2 regions of the Terribacillus jepli genome follow, and region 2 is predicted to be linked to the other one. Evidence: riboswitches for the same ligand, from Rfam matches in the RefSeq annotation. Region 2 holds a riboswitch; the other holds the start of a gene.
What was found. Region 2 has a riboswitch for FMN ahead of AB1K91_RS02435 (hypothetical protein). Riboswitches for the same ligand answer to the same signal wherever they lie in the genome.

Region 1 (8,305 bases), on a different contig from region 2:
CCGCGGTGCTATCCGCCCTGACATCGAAACATTCCGCGACCTGCCGAATTGGGTCCGTGAAAACAAAGATATTTTGGAAGGCAAGCGCGTATTGACTTACTGCACAGGCGGTATCCGCTGTGAGAAATTCTCCGGCTGGCTCGTGCGCGAAGGTTTTGAAGATGTTGGCCAATTGCATGGCGGTATCGCCACTTACGGAAAAGATCCGGAAGTACAAGGCAGACTTTGGGACGGTAGGATGTATGTATTCGATTCCCGCATTTCCGTACCGATCAACCAAACAGAGCACGTTATCGTTGCGAAAGATTACTTCGATGGCAAGCCTTGCGAACGTTATGTAAATTGTGCAGATCCTTCCTGCAACCGCCAGATCATCTGCTCTGAAGAAAATGAGCATAAATATCTTCGCGGCTGCTCCGACAGCTGCCGCCGTTCCCCGCGCAACATGTACGTGGCAGAACACGGCTTGACTGAAGAAGAAGTGGAAGAGCGCCTTGCAAAACTAGAAAACGAAACAGTAGCAAACTAATAAGAACCCTGCGGGGTTCTTTTTTATTGCCATTCCAAGAATTCCAATCTGTTGCCAAAAGGGTCAGATACATAAATCCGGTTTGCTCCAGGCAGGTCTGTATCATCTACGAAAGAAATATTGCGTTCACTCAAATGTCGCCTAAGCGACACGAGTCCTTCCACCTCAAAAGCTGGATGGGCTTTTCGTGCCGGGGAAAAAGGTTCTTCCACACCCAGGTGAACAGTAATAGCGTTGCAGCTGAACCACACACCCCCTCTTGCTCGCAAATTGGCTGGTTTTTCGATCTCCTCAAAACCAAGAACATCCCCAAAGAACTCCCTTGCTTGCCCTTCACTGCCACGCGGACAAGCAAGCTGCACATGATCAAGCTGTTTCAGGAAAAACTCCATCGGACAACCCCCTTTTTCTATATTCTACCATTAAAAATTCGGATTGTTATCGCTACTTTACGGTTTATGCTACATTGAAATTGCAGAGGAGGAAAACGATATGACAATATACGACTATTCAGCCGTTACTTTAGAGGGTAAAGAAGTCAGTCTCAAGGATTACGCAGGCAAAGTGCTCGTCATTGTGAATACAGCCAGTAAATGTGGTTTTGCTCCACAATTGGAACAGCTTCAAGAGTTATATAAGGAATACCAAGAGAAAGGCCTGGTCATCCTTGGTTTTCCGAGCAATCAATTCATGAATCAAGAGCCAGGAAGCAGTGAAGAAATAGCAGCTGTTTGTCAGCGCAATTACGGTGTCAGCTTCCCGATGTTCGAGAAAGTGAAAGTAAATGGACCTGACGCCCACCCGCTTTATAAACATCTAACCAGTCAAGCCGGCGGACTATTCACCAAAAGCATCAAATGGAATTTTACAAAGTTTCTCGTCGATGCCAAGGGCAATGTTGTCGAGCGCTTCGCTCCCAAAACTAGCCCGTTGGACATGAAGCCGGCAATTGAAAAACAGCTCAACGTAGCTCAAACAAGCAGGTGATGTCCAAATGATACATCTGCTTTTCCTTATTTGCAAAAAAAGCCCCGCATCCAGTTTGATGCAGGGGTTCATTCTTCCGTATCCGAATTGGATGCCTGCTTTGTCCGATGCTTATGCCGATCATCCTGCAAATCCCGCTCCACTTCATCCACAGGTATATCATCCACCACCATATCCTGTTTATTCTCCAGTTGTTTTTCCCGATTTTCACTTTCGGCCTTGGAAAACCCGTGCTTATCCTTGTCGCCTTTGGCACCGTTTTTTTGCACCATCTCTTTCCCCTCCTTTGTAAGCCCTTTCCCTTTCTTTCATAAAGAAAAACATTCCTGTTGCTTTGTAACAGGACCAAGCAAAGGGTATACTAATAGAAGATAGCGTTTCTACCGCCCGGCAACAGGGTACATGCTTATAAAGATTGTCTAATGAGGTGAAGCACAATGAAACCAACCGCGCTAATTACAGGAGCCTCCAGCGGAATAGGCTACCATATAGCCAAATGGTTTGCCAAAGCAGGCTATGATCTCATCATCGTAGCACGTTCCAAGGACAAACTCCTATCGCTGCAAACAGAACTGCAAGATTCGAATGTGACTGTCATTCCTCATGATTTGTCCGTACCTAACAGCGCATATGAACTATATCAAAAGATTCGTGATGAAGGAAAAACCGTCGAGGTGCTTGTGAACAATGCCGGCTTCGGACTTAGCGGTAAGTTCGAGGATACAAGCTTTGAGACACAGCAAAAGCTGCTGCATCTGAACATGGTTTCATTGGCAAACCTGACTCGTCTGTTCATCGATGATATCATGCACTCCCCATACCGGAATGTACCGAATGGGATTTTGAATATTTCCAGCATGGCCGCCTTCCTGCCCGGTCCATATATGGCGGCATATCACGCATCCAAAGCATTCGTCCAGCGCTATTCAGAAGCCCTTGCAGAGGAATTGGCCGGGGACGGCGTAACGGTGACGGCACTTTGCCCCGGCCCTACGCAGACCGAATTCTTCAAGCGTGCCGGGAATGACAAAATCATGTCTTCGTTCCGTGATGCACCAGAAGATGTGGCCCGTCAAGGTTTCCTAGGATTCATAAAAGGAAAACGAGTTGTATTCCCGTCAGCGAACATCCATGCAGCCGTACTGCTCATGAAGCTACTGCCGAGCAGCCTGCTGAGTAAAATTGCCAAAAATATGTATATGAGATAAGCGAAAAGACACCCGGGCAGGGTGTCTTTTTATCTGCTGAGATGACGGCGATAGCTATAAAAGTAAGCTGCCAATGGCCACCATGCTGCTGCAAAAATAGGATAGATCGCCCAGATGACCGAAGGCGAATAGGCAATATTCACAAACAGGAAGAACACACTGAGTGATCCGAATCCCAATACGGAAAAGAATAAACTGGATATGCGATTACCTATGATGGATAATGGCCACCAGCTCATTGCAAAAATAATGAAGCCGTACCAAGGATTTTCATGACCGAAATACGAATGCAGACTGAAATAGTATAGGCAGACGGCAAAGCTGACGATGAATGCTAAGCCTAGATTCGCTAAATGCTTCCGAAACGTGACTGCGACCGCCCATAAAACCAAACCACCGATAGTGTACAAATACCAAGGAATCGACGGTGAATCCAGGAAATTTTCTCTTACAATTACCGCACCGACAATGATAGCCGACACCCATGTCACAAATGTTAATTGTTTTGGCAGAAGAATCTGTAAGGCGATGATGATTGCAGCACCTAAACTATACGTATACCAAATCTCCTGCGGTGTCGTCATCATGTTGATATAAACAGTAAAGGCCCCCATGCTAACCAACATGAATGCTACGAACAATCTCCATGGCTTCATCGCTGCATCACCTTTCTTTTTTTAGCTTTCAACCAAACGAAAGTCATACTCACCGGCCACCAAAGGATTGCGAAAGTCGGATAGACAAACCAGATTTCGCTCGGTGTATAATACACATTCACAAAGACGAGCAATGCTATGATCAAGGCACTGCCGCATATGGAAAAACCGAGATTCAATGTGCTCATATCTTCTTTTTGCTTCTTCTTTTTATTCGATGTTTCCGGCGAGGCATGCTGGAGCAGGAATTCCTTCTTAATTTCGGCTAAATTACCGAAATCAACGATTGCCTTGTTGACTGCATCCTCTTCCATTTTTCCGTCGCGCATGAAATCCGCTGCCTTCTCTTCCATCGAGTCTTTTATCTCATCCTTTAACGTCATTACCTTTTCGGTCTCTGGCAAATCGGCAAATTGTTCTTCAACATACGTTCTGATCTTTTGCATCAAACACCCTCCATAAATACATCGATTAATTGTTTTGCTTCTTTCCATTCTTTCGCTGCCTCATGCAAATATGCCTTCCCAAGTATCGTGATTGTATAATATTTACGCTTGCCTCCATGCGATTTTTCACCTTGGTAGGACTCTATCAGTTCCCGGCGCTCCAGCCGCTGGAAAACAGCATAAAGCGTCGCTTCTTTGATTTGGAATACATCGTGCGTCCATGCTGCTATATCTTTCGAAATCTGGTAGCCATACTTATCCCCGTCCATCAGCAGACGAAGGATGATGGAATCCAGATGCCCTCGAATCGTATCACTCCGAATATGGCACCCCTTCTTTCTAAATTACTCTATCTGATAAAGTAATCATAATCGATATTACTCTGCGTGTCAAAGTAATTTTTGCATCTTTTTCCCAAAAACAAAAAAACAGGCTATTAACCTGTTTCAGAATGGCTTTTAGCAAAATGCAAATACTCGATCACATCTGCTTTATTTTCAGCAACAATCACTTTATGACCATAGTTTAGATACCTGTCAAAGATATAAGGCCTAGTCGTATGTTCAAAATAACGGTTCCATTTGAACATATTGAGAAAGATACGGAAAGACGGCTTATATTGGCTGATTCCAAACCTGATATCTGTCGCAGATATCGTTTGATGATCCGCAGGTTCCTTACCTTATAACCAGGATCCAGCAAAATGATTACATCCGCTTGTTGCAGGCTGCCTTCCATCCAAGCATCTGTATGGACTCCCTCGATGATCCAAGCAGCAGATCCGATGATTTCGTTCAGGATATCCTTCTTTTCCTTGTCTGTACGGCGTCTGTCTCCAATCGAAGAGCGCTCCCAAACAATGTTATCCAACTCGTAGTGGACTGCGCTTGTCAATGCTGACAACTCCTTGGCAAGCGTTGTTTTGCCGCTGCCGACAGAACCGATGATATGTATTTTCTGCGGCCGAAATTTCTCACTCATTCCACAACTTTCCCACGAATGCACTGTTTTACATCAGCGATAAATCTGCCTGGCTTATCAAGCATGGTGAGATGGTCCGTATTTTCATATAGCGCTACTTGAACTTCCTTCCAACCCAGACCGTGGATCATTATTAATGTTGGTTTCGTTACAACTCCCGATGATTCACATTGTATTCTCACACAAGCACCTCCCACTAAAAATATACATTATTTTCTGAATATGAAAAAGAAGCAGAGGATATCCCCTGCTTCTCGCTTAGGTTAGATTTGTCTTAGCAAATTAGCCATCTCAATCGCAGAAACAGCTGCTTCTGCGCCTTTATTGCCTGCTTTCGTACCTGCACGCTCGATTGCTTGCTCAATCGTATTGGTTGTCAACACACCGAAGATAATCGGAATTCCAGCTTTATCAGCCGCACTCGCGACACCTTTAGCGACTTCATTGCTGACATAATCGAAATGCGGTGTGGAGCCTTTGATCACAGTTCCCAATGTGATGACAGCATCATATTTTCCACTCTGGGCAAGTTTATTGGCTGCAAGAGGGATTTCAAATGCACCAGGCACCCATGCCACATCGACTTTGGTTTCATCGACGCCATGACGCTTCAGCGTATCAATGGCACCGCTCAATAGCTTGCTCGTGATGAACTCATTGAATCTTCCTACAACGATACCTATTTTCAAATCTGTTCCTACTACATTTCCTTCCAGTACGTTAACCATATGAATACTCCTTTATATACAGGCATTATAAGCCATTTTGTAGATTTATTTTTCAATCGTTGAAGTTGACTCGATTCAACTCTTTACCTTGCTTTCATGCAGCTGTCGATAAGCGATTAAATCGGCTATCGTGATAATCGGCAGCTGGTGTGATTCAGCTAATTGCTCAAGTTCCGGCATGCGGGCCATCGTGCCATCATCATTCATGATTTCACATATATAGCCAGCTTCTGCCGTCCCTGCCAATGCAGCCAAGTCAACTGCAGCTTCGGTATGCCCTGGCCGTTCCAGCACACCATTCGGTTTGGCGATTAGTGGAAAGATATGCCCAGGGCGCTGGAAATCAGTCGGTACACTAGCCTTATCAGCCAATTTCCCAATTGTATGGGCACGCTCGAATGCACTGATGCCAGTAGTAGAATCGATGTGATCGATACTGACAGTAAATGCCGTTCCGTGTGGGTCAGTATTCGTATCCACCATCGGGGGCAAATCCAATCTTTCGGCAATTTCCCGGGAAATAGGCGCACATATCAGACCTTTTCCGACAGAAGCCATGAAATTGACTGTTTCAGGACTTGCAAATGCTGCCAAGGCAAGTAAATCCCCTTCATTCTCCCTTTCCTCATCGTCGGTGACAATGATGGCTTTGCCGCTTTTCAAGTACTCTATTGCATGGGCTATCGTCGTTTTCATTCATTTCCCTCCTAATCCATGAATCCATGCTGTGCTAATGTTTCTGTCGTGATACCAGCAGGCTGCGGGCTTTTTTTGTATTCCATAAGCCGTTCCATGTATTTGGCTAACTGGTCAAATTCAAGATTCACTATATCGCCAGCCTTCTTATCCCCTAAGATCGTCGCTTTCTTGGTCTCTGGAATAAGCGAAATGGTAAACAGATCATCTTGGACTTCAAACACAGTCAATGACACACCATCAACAGAGATCGACCCTTTTTTCATCAAATACTGCAGACCTGCTGAGACGCCAATATCAATATAACGAGCATTCGACTCATCCCGGATGGATAAAATAGTGCCAGTCGTATCCACGTGACCACTTACGAAATGACCGCCCAGTCTGCCACTTGGCTGAAGTGCTGGTTCCAAATTCACTTCATCGGCGCTTCGCAAATTCGATAAAGAACTATCACGAAACGTCTCAGGCATCACATCAACCTGGAAGGCATGCGATGTGAAGCTTGTAACTGTGAGACAAACGCCATTAACAGCAATACTGTCTCCTATATGCATATCTTTTGTCAGTTTCTCACTGGCAATGGTAAGCTGCATCGCGTTTTCCTGGTGATCCACAGCAATCATGCTTCCTACTTCCTGGATGATTCCAGTAAACACATTACCTCCTCCTATCCTTTTGATCTTCTTCAGACTAGAATTACTACGAATGGGAATTTTACCGTCTCGGGGCAATGTAACGGCTGATCGGGGGTATGGAGATGGCACTTAATATGGAACATCTCATACTATTTTTTTTGGATGACGAAAAAAGAGATGCAAGTTTGATCTTGTCCCTTTAAACACTATCCTTTACATAAAAAACCCCAGAATAAAAAATTCTGGGGCTCAGGAATTCAAAAGTATAGCGAAACAAGCTATTGTCAATAGACAAAAAGCTTTTGTTGGCGTGTGGATCGTACGCCGTTTTCTCTTTCCCATCCAGACTATACTGTCGGCTTTGGAATCTCACCAAATCCACCGTTGTAAAAACGGGTCACGGACTGAAGACAGCTGCGCTGCCTATCACCGCCGGTCGGGAATTTCACCCTGCCCCAAGAGAAAACCTATTCGATTGCTTTTACTTTAACATATTTTTTATGTCTTTGTACAGCAGGCAAAAAGTCTGAAAATTAAGTTGACAATATGTGGAACCATAGCTAAACTAAAGCAGTAAAATAAAGTTGACCGTTCAAAATAAATTTACTGAGAGGAGAATTCAAAATGAAACAGGCAATGGCATTGACGACCCTTGAGCAGCTCAAAGCAATTAGTGATCCGCTTCGCGCCGAGATGATGATGAAGCTGGTTGAAGTATCTTATACCGGCCAGCAGCTTGCTGTACTATTGGAAACAAGCAGACCAAAGATCCATTATCATTTGAAAGAGTTGGAGAAAAACGGATTGATCGAGGTGGTTCGCACCGAAGAAAAGAATGGTATTGTACAGAAATTCTATCGGGCTGCGGCAAGAGGTTTCTTTCCATCGGAAAATTTACTTCCCTATGCAGAAGAACTCAGCGAATCGACCAGACAGCTTTATGTGCAAATGGCAAATAAGACGAGGTCATCCATACTCACCGCACCAGAATCATCCTTTGCCAAAGCAGCTGGCTCCACTGATCCACAAGATTGGGACGCAATCGGCAGTATATGGGAAATCAGTGCAACAGAAGCCGATTTTAAGGAGTTCATCCAAGGTCTATTCGGCTTGATGCAGACGCTGCGTGAAAAAAGTGAAGCGGCTGAGGATGACCCGAATGGCAAGCTTTATCATTTTTCTGCCTTCGGTTTTGAAATCGATACACCATCGTTTGATCAAATTGAACTGGAAGGGGAGGATTGAGGATGTTTGCTATTTTAAAACAGCGAAATTATGGCTTGCTTTTCTCGGGGCGCATTGTCACCAATATTGGAGACAGCATTTATTTCATCGCCGCTATGTGGCTCATTTATGATCTGAGCGGCAGCGCATTTTATTCGGGGCTAGCCGGAGCTCTGACACAAATCCCGAATATTTTGCAGTTCCTGATCGGT
Region 2 (8,305 bases):
TGTGAAAACGAAACAGCAATAAAGGAGATGGATGAAATGGATAAAGATAAATTGGATTCTTTCCGCAGACAATTACTTGCGATGAAAGAAGAAGCAGAAGAACAAATCAAAGGGAACGATAGCTATAACAGTGCAAAAGAATTTCCGAATGACTCAATCGGTGAAATGTCCACCATCGTCAATCACCCCGGTGATCTCGGTACGGAAATGCATGATCGTGAAACAGCGCAAACGCTTAAGGAATCTGCCCGTGAACGCTTGCGCGATATTGAGGATGCACTTGATCGCATCGAAGAAGGCTCTTATGGACTAAGTGAGAAATCCGGCAAACCTATCCCCGAGGAGCGGCTGGAAGCCGAGCCGACTGCCCGCCTCCTCGTTGAGGAACAGGAAGAAATAGAAGAAAGAAGAGCATAAGAAAAGGCACCCTCGCAGGGTGCCTTTGTTAATTGCGGCGTGTAAAGCCGTGCGGCCACATCCACACGTGTCAAAGACGTGCTTTACCGACTTATGCAATTCAGCTCATCGCTAGATTATTGTAGCATGATCTGTCGTTCTTTGCAATGACTGTTTTACTTCATTAAAAAAAGCTCCCGAGGGGGAGCTTTTAGGCTGCAGCTGTTCGTTTACGCTTGGCGAACCAAGGCTTCAATTTAGCAAACAACGGTACAAATACAATTGCTATGACAATACCTTTCACAAGGTTGAAAGGAAGGATACCAGCAGTGACTGCAACCCATTTCGCATCGTCACTCATGACAGGAGAGCCCAAGAAGATGCTATATAACGGCAGGACAATGAAATAATTCAGCACACTCATTCCGACCGCCATGGCAACTGTACCAGTAACCAACCCGGAGATGAGTGTTTTTTTGCCTGCTTTGAATTTATGATAAAAGTATGCAACCGGCATGACGAAAAGCATACCTGCCAGGAAATTGGCTGCGACTCCAAACGGATCTCCGGCTCCTGTGAAAATAAGATACAATAAGTTCTTGATTGCTTCGACAGCTACGCCTGCCAGCGGTGAAAACAGCAATGCTGCAATCAATACCGGAATCTCACTGAAGTCTATCTTCAAGTAAGAGGGAAGAATCGGAAGCGGGAAATTAAGCAGCATGAGCACCATGCTGATTGCCCCCAGTAAAGCAAAAGTGATCGTTTTAGTCAATTTGGATGAACGCATGATCGTTCTCCTCCTTCATCTTGTTTATCGATTCTAACTCTTGATGAAGGGAAAGCAGCTCATTTACGTCAAAAAGCCCCGGAGCATAGCGCTCTGGGGCTTGGAATATACGCAAATAAGCAAGAAGATGTTCCTCGTAAGGAAACAAGGGTATCCGTGTGGCACCCATCTTCTGCTTCGTATCTTCTCCCATCCAGACTTTCACTGTCGGTCCCGGACTTACACCGGATCAGCCGCAGAACAATCGTCCTGCGGGTCACGGACTTCAGCAGCTTGCTGCTGTCACCGTCGGTCGGGAATTGCACCCTGCCCCGAAGATAGAATCGATTTAGTTTGTCATTTTATTATACCTGCTTTTCATGCATTTGCAACCCCTATGCTCACAGGTCCAATGGATTCAGGCTTTCTTCGCCTGTCAGGTTTGTCAAGAATTTTACCAGCAGGTCGATTTCCTGCTGGATGACCTGCAGACTGACTGTTTCTACCGGAGAATGCATGTAGCGAAGCGGCAAGGATACTAGTGCAGTCGAAACACCTTTTCCTGAATAGCGCATCTTATCTGCATCCGTACCGGTGATGCGCGGCGTCAATTCGTATTGCAGCGGGATGTCGAGCTCTTTTGCTGCTTGCTCCAGCAAAAGGTTCGCCTTGCGGTTGATCGGCGCTCCCTTGGCCAGTACAGGACCTCCATCCAAGCTGACGTCGACTGCTTTTCGACGGTTCACACCTGGGTGGTCGGTTGCGAACGTTACATCACATGCAATCGCTAAGTCAGGCTGGATACCAGCCGCAGCGAAGTATGCACCGCCCATATTCGTTTCTTCATTCACGGTACTGGCTGCATATACGCCTACATTCAGCTTCTCTGCCTTCAGCCTGCGGACGAGTTCCCCGACGATGAAAGAACCAGTGCGGTTATCCAATCCCCGCCCAGTCAAATAGCGATCCATCAATATAGACGGCTGCCGCTGATAAACGATCAAGTCTCCCACTTGCACGTATTGCTCGATTTCCTGCTTGGACTTTGCACCGCAATCAATATACAAATCCGGCAGTTCGAAATCTCCCTTCACCCCGCCGAGATGCATCGCATTCACGCCGACAACACCAGGAATCGTCTTGCCATTTCCCAAGACTTGAACGGTCATACCCAGCGCTGCCTTGGCATTGAATCGTCCCATTTCATCGATGCGGAGGAATCCATTTTCATCGATTCCTGTAACCACCATCGCGATCTCATCACAATGCCCTGCAAGCAGGACCTTGAATTTCGCCTCCGGATTGATGACCGCAATAGCGTTCCCTGACGCATCGGTGCGCATCTCATCGGCAAATGGTGCGTATTCCTTCATCCACTTTTTCTGTATTTCCATTTCAAAGCTGGACGGTGATGCTGTCCGCAGCAGATCCATTAAAAAGTTTTGATTCTCTAGTTGCATATCTATTCCGCCTTTATATGAAGTCTTCTAACACTGTAGCACAAACAGAGGCTTATTTGTTTAGTTTAACCGAACGGTCGGGTAAACTAAACATCAGAAAGGATGAGAGATATGACGACATTGAATGAATGGTTTGACAAAGGAATCAATATCGATGCCTATTTGGAATCCATGCAGACGCATAAAGAAAATACATTGCATATTTACGATCATTACGAGCTTCCGGCCGATACGGAGTTCTTTAACACTCTCCGTTCCCAAAGACTTCGAGCCATCGTGCTGACAGAAGACTGGTGCGGGGATGCGATGCTGAACCTGCCGATTTTTTATCATATCGCCCAGGCAGGCGCGATCGATGTCCGCATCCTTCGCCGCGATGAAAATCTCGAACTGATGTACCAATACTTGACGAATGGCAAGAGCCGTTCCATTCCGATCATCATCTTCATCAACCAAAATGGGGATGAAGTCGCTAAGTGGGGTCCGCGTGCTCCTGAATTGCAAGTATACATCGATGAATCGTTCAGCAGCCTGCCCGATAAGGATGCCCCTGAATATGAAGAAAAACGTGACCAGATGCTCACCTTCATCACAAAATCCTATCGAGACAACCATGATTTCTGGCAGCGGGTATATGCAAGTATGAAAAGAGGACTTGAAGAAGCATAAAAACATCCTACATGGATGTTTTTTGCTTTGTTAGACTATTGCAACTTGCGCTCCAACTCTTCCAATAATGCATTGCTCGTTCCATTTTGCAGCAGATCATAATACAAGCCCAACTTGCATAATTGGTCTGCCCGCAGTGAAATGCCTTCTTTATCCCCTTCATAATGAAGAAGTACTTGCTCCATAAAAGCATTGCTCACCTGAGAAATACCTGCAAAATCAATAGCCGGGTCGCCGATATGTGCATCACTGAAATCAATGACGCCGATTTCAGCTGCCGCTTGCTCCCATAAAATATGTGCTGTTCTTAAGTCTCCATGTACCACAGCCATCCGTTCGGTCTGCAACGTCGAAAACAACCTCTCTGTATGATGGATGATGGATGCAGGCATGTCCGGATAAAAATTTCTTACTTTTTCAAGTAACAGGTCATAATAGCCCTTATCCCGTTTCGGCAGTTCATACCGAGACGCATCGACATGATGAAGAGTCGTGAGAAAAGAACCCAGTTGAATCGCAGCTTCTTTCAGTGCTTCCGCCGGTAGATTCCTGTGTATCGGACTACCGGGAATATATCGATAAATCATTACCAAATTACCATTCGTGGCTTTGCAAATACGATATGCCGGCAGCCTGATATCAGCTTTGAGCTGCAATTCCGATAAAAGCTTCTGTTCAGCGCGATTGACAAGCCTTTCTTCCTTCGGTATCCGCAGCACCCAGTTTCCATTCACGACATACACTTCATGATCCCAGCCCGTATCAATGGTTTCCAATTCTTTAATTGGTTCCTTGATGTATGTTTCCACCCATGTTAACGCAGTCAGATCCACCACCTCCGTTTAAAGCATGTGATTATACATATACTAACAAAAAAGAGGAGGGATAGGTTGGTCACTCAATTTTTGCGACGCTTCTATTTTCGGCTGCCTATTTTCATTCGTCTCTTCTCAACCGTACTTTTTGTCATGCTGGTTTTCGGAATCAGTATGCACTATATAGAACCAAAGCAATTCCCCACTTATTTTGACGGAATTTGGTGGGCTTTCGTGACAGCATCCACTGTCGGCTACGGTGATATCATCCCGGAAACATTACATGGCAAGATCCTTGCGATAATACTTATCCTTTCAGGTGCAGGTTTGTTCACTTTTTATTTGGCTACCATCGCGGCAGGGACCGTCAAGTACACCCAAGATCTCTCCAAGGGGCTGACCGATTTCAAAGGATCCAATCATATCATCATTGTCGGCTGGAATGAGCGGGCACGGACACTGCTGCAACGGCTGACCGAAAAACACCCGGAACAGCCCGTTGTTTTGATCGATCAGACATTGACCCAGCTCCCCTACCGTGATCATCCATTACACTTCATCCGCGGAGATGCTTCAGAGGATAAGACACTTCAAAAAGCCAACATCCAGCAAGCAACCACCGCTATTATTACGGCAAACGCAGGAAAGAACGAAAAACAAATTGATTATCTGACAATCCTGACAACGATTGCTTTGCGCGGGAACAATCCTAAAATTCATATTGTGGCAGAAGTGCTGACTCATAATCAAAAAGAAAATCTCCGACGTGCGGGAGCGGATGTCGTGATCCGGACGAATGATTTCGTTAGTACGTTGTTTTTCCATGAGGTGTATCACAAAGAGAAGAAGAGCCATCTGGAGCTCTTGCTGCATTTCCTTAAAGAACAGGAAATCCGGATCATCCCTTTACCGAGTGAATTAGTCGGTAAAAGTTACTTTGAAGCAAACCGTTATTTCGCTCGCAAAGACAAGACAGCGATCGGCTATATGCGTGAGGCAAACATGGATATGAGTCCGGACTTCCAAGAGCCGATGCATATAGAAGATAGCATTATCATCTTGCAACATATCGAATAAAAAATCCCTTCTGCCCGCTATGGACTGAAGGGATTATCTGCTTATAGTCTTTTTTCCAAGGCTGCTTTTTCTTCCTCGTAGCCAGGTTTGCCAAGAAGAGCGAACATGTTTTTCTTATATGCTTCCACTCCCGGCTGATCAAACGGATTCACACCAAGCAAGTATCCGCTGATCGCACAAGCTTTTTCGAAGAAATATACGAGATAGCCGAAGCTGAATGGATCAAGCGCCGGAACTTCCACAACCAAGTTCGGTACATTTCCATCTGTATGCGCAAGCAGTGTACCCTGGAATGCTTTGTGATTCACTTGATCGACTGTCTGACCTGCAAGATAGTTCAGGCCATCAAGATCTTCCTCTTCCGCTTCGATCGTTACATCAGATTCAGGTTGTTTGACATGCACGACTGTCTCGAACAAGTCACGACGTCCTTCCTGGACGTATTGACCGAGGGAATGCAGATCTGTGGAGAAGTTGGCAGATGCCGGGAACAATCCTTTTAGATCTTTTCCTTCGCTTTCCCCGAACAATTGCTTCCACCACTCACTGAAATACTGCAAAGACGGCTCATAGTTCACAAGCAGCTCTATTGTTTTGCCCTTGTTATATAGAACGTTCCGGATGGCAGCATATTGATAAGCCGGGTTTTCCTTAAGATCGGATACAGTCAGTTCCTCCTGCGCCTTTTGTGCACCAGCCATAATGCTGTCGATATCGACGCCAGCTGCTGCAATCGGCAGTAATCCCACTGCTGTCAGGACTGAGAAACGCCCTCCCACGTCATCAGGAATGACGAATGATTCGTATCCTTCTTTGGAAGCAAGTGTTTTCAATGCTCCTCTGGCTTTATCCGTCGTCGCATAAATGCGTTTGCGTGCTTCTTCGATGCCGTACTTTTCTTCCAGATATTTTTTGAACAAACGGAAAGCAATGGCCGGTTCAGTCGTCGTACCACTTTTGGAAATGACATTCACACTGACGTCCTTACCTTTGATTGCATCCATCAGCTGATTCAGATAAGGAGCACTGATGCTATTGCCGACAAAGAATACCTGAGGTGCTTTGCGGTCTTCTTTGGAAAGTACATTGAAAAAACTGTGCGTCAATGCTTCGATTGCAGCACGGGCGCCAAGATAAGAACCGCCGATTCCCACAACGAGCAGGACATCCGAGTCGGATTGAATCTTTTCTGCAGCTTTTTTGATGCGTGCAAATTCATCCTTATCATAATCTGTCGGTAACTGAAGCCAGCCAAGAAAATCATTGCCGGCACCCGTTTTATTATGTAGTTGTTCATGCGCAGCCTGTACGAGCGGCGCCAGGTAATCCAGCTCCTGCTCCCCGATATATGGCATCGCTTTCTTATAATCGAATCCGATGTGTGTCATATTCATCCTCCTTGAAACTGCTTACTACTGCAACTTTACCGAAACTGGACAAGTAAAGCAAGAATTGTTATAGGAATAAAATCATCCAACAAACGCATGCTAAGAAAGATTTATCATCTCGCTTCATGAAATGGAGGTTATGCAGTTGAATATGATACAGCGTATCGCTCTTGTTCTTGTCATAATCGGCGCGATCAACTGGGGACTAGTCGGTTTATTCAACTACGACTTGGTTGCAGGTATCTTTGGTAATGGCAGTCAGGCGGCCGCTTTGCCGCGGATCATCTACAGTCTTGTCGGATTGGCTGGTCTAGTGTCGATTTCTGCACTTTTCCTCGAGCGTAAAGAAGTGGAAGAAGCGACAACAACCAAGGCATAAGCGGATAAATCAAAAAAGACCCCCTGCGATAGGGGGTCTTTCCATTATTTACGGTTGCCTTCTGTTTGTTTGATCCAGTCCTGCAGTTTATCTTTCAATGTGTTGAAGCCTGCTGGCGCATCTTCGGAAACAGCTTGTTTTGGGCTGTTTTGCGTTTTGGCAGGAGCCTCTTCCGTCGCACGGATAGAAAGAGAGTACTTACCGTTTTCTTCGTTGATATCAAGGATTTTGACTCTCACTTCATCACCTACGGATAGGTGTTCACTGATATCTTTAACGAAACCATGAGTCACTTCGGAAATGTGAACCAAACCTTGTACTTGCTCATCCAAAGCGACGAACGCGCCGTAAGGCTGGATTCCCGTAACTTTTCCTGTCAATACTTGTCCTGTTTCAAACTTCTCTGCCATACTAAACAACTCCCGATTTTTTCTACTTTTATTCGCAATATATAATTCTATCATAGTAAGTTGGATTCGGCAAAAAATTATAAAATGATGTTTTTTTCTCAGAACAGGTTTGCACCGTAATTATTTGGGCAATACATACTACTGTAAGACTTTCTCGTATTCCCCCTGTAGGCAAAGCGATGCGTATCGCTTTGCTCTTTTTTTTGCATATAAAGGCGAAAGGAGCTGAAACTAATGATAATTGGAGGCAAAGGGGCAACGCAGGATGTTTTACTCGAACGATATCTACCATCACGATGAATCAGCTATTAATTACCGTTTTTACCCATCTCTCAACGATCATACTTCGGGTACGATCCTTTTGCTTCATGGTTTCCTAGCTTCAGGATACTGCTTCCACCGCATGATTCCCGAGCTGCGCCAGCGATATCATGTGCTGACAATGGATTTCCCCCCTTTCGGCAATAGTGGTAAATGTGCAAAAGCGGTGTTTTCATATGACTATTACACTCGCCTTGTCGTCTCCCTTTTGGATCATTTGCATATCAAAAAACTGGATATCGGCGGACATTCCATGGGCGGCCAAATTGCGATGCGATTTGCATATGCGTATCCCCACCGCATAAATAAACTGTATCTGTTCGCCCCATCAAGCTATATGCTGCCAACTGACGCATTCAGCAGCCTGATCGCTTCCGCCAATTTCTTCCCTGCTATCATGCAGCTCGTGTTCGAAGCAAGCAGTGTTGTCAAATTCCTGCGCCATCTCGTCGCCGATCCCGAGAAAGTCACCCTGCGCATGGTAGTGGCGTACAGCATCCCCTTCATGAAAAAGGAACTTTATCCTAATCTGGCGGCCTTCATCCAGACACGAGGCGGGGACTTGCCAAATGACAGCCTGCAACAGATCCAGGCAGAGACAGTCATTTTTTGGGGCGATTT

Region 1: another riboswitch for FMN. It lies ahead of ribE (riboflavin synthase); the one in region 2 lies ahead of AB1K91_RS02435 (hypothetical protein).

What each region holds. Positions count from the first base shown of each region.
Region 1 covers NZ_JBFEGH010000019.1:1,851-10,155, reverse strand. Annotated here, with positions in the region: gene trhO (oxygen-dependent tRNA uridine(34) hydroxylase TrhO) at 1-529, shown strand, start outside; gene AB1K91_RS17260 (VOC family protein) at 553-921, opposite strand; gene AB1K91_RS17255 (glutathione peroxidase) at 1,022-1,516, shown strand; gene AB1K91_RS17250 (hypothetical protein) at 1,585-1,788, opposite strand; gene AB1K91_RS17245 (SDR family NAD(P)-dependent oxidoreductase) at 1,954-2,724, shown strand; gene AB1K91_RS17240 (hypothetical protein) at 2,754-3,380, opposite strand; gene AB1K91_RS17235 (permease prefix domain 1-containing protein) at 3,377-3,826, opposite strand; gene AB1K91_RS17230 (PadR family transcriptional regulator) at 3,826-4,149, opposite strand; gene AB1K91_RS17225 (P-loop NTPase family protein) at 4,352-4,807, opposite strand; gene AB1K91_RS17220 (hypothetical protein) at 4,804-4,989, opposite strand; gene ribH (6,7-dimethyl-8-ribityllumazine synthase) at 5,071-5,535, opposite strand; partial or broken gene ribB (3,4-dihydroxy-2-butanone-4-phosphate synthase) at 5,617-6,231, opposite strand; gene ribE (riboflavin synthase) at 6,243-6,890, opposite strand; FMN riboswitch at 7,196-7,336, opposite strand; gene AB1K91_RS17200 (ArsR/SmtB family transcription factor) at 7,494-8,114, shown strand; gene AB1K91_RS17195 (MFS transporter) at 8,117-8,305, shown strand, end outside.
Region 2 covers NZ_JBFEGH010000002.1:26,134-34,438, forward strand. Annotated here, with positions in the region: gene AB1K91_RS02420 (PaaI family thioesterase) at 1-22, shown strand, start outside; gene AB1K91_RS02425 (TraR/DksA C4-type zinc finger protein) at 37-417, shown strand; gene AB1K91_RS02430 (ECF transporter S component) at 608-1,186, opposite strand; gene AB1K91_RS02435 (hypothetical protein) at 1,164-1,391, opposite strand; FMN riboswitch at 1,364-1,509, opposite strand; gene AB1K91_RS02440 (M20/M25/M40 family metallo-hydrolase) at 1,567-2,625, opposite strand; gene AB1K91_RS02445 (thioredoxin family protein) at 2,737-3,294, shown strand; gene AB1K91_RS02450 (phosphotransferase family protein) at 3,330-4,127, opposite strand; gene AB1K91_RS02455 (potassium channel family protein) at 4,185-5,186, shown strand; gene AB1K91_RS02460 (glucose-6-phosphate isomerase) at 5,228-6,574, opposite strand; gene AB1K91_RS02465 (DUF378 domain-containing protein) at 6,720-6,953, shown strand; gene yugI (S1 domain-containing post-transcriptional regulator GSP13) at 6,998-7,363, opposite strand; gene AB1K91_RS02475 (alpha/beta fold hydrolase) at 7,629-8,305, shown strand, end outside.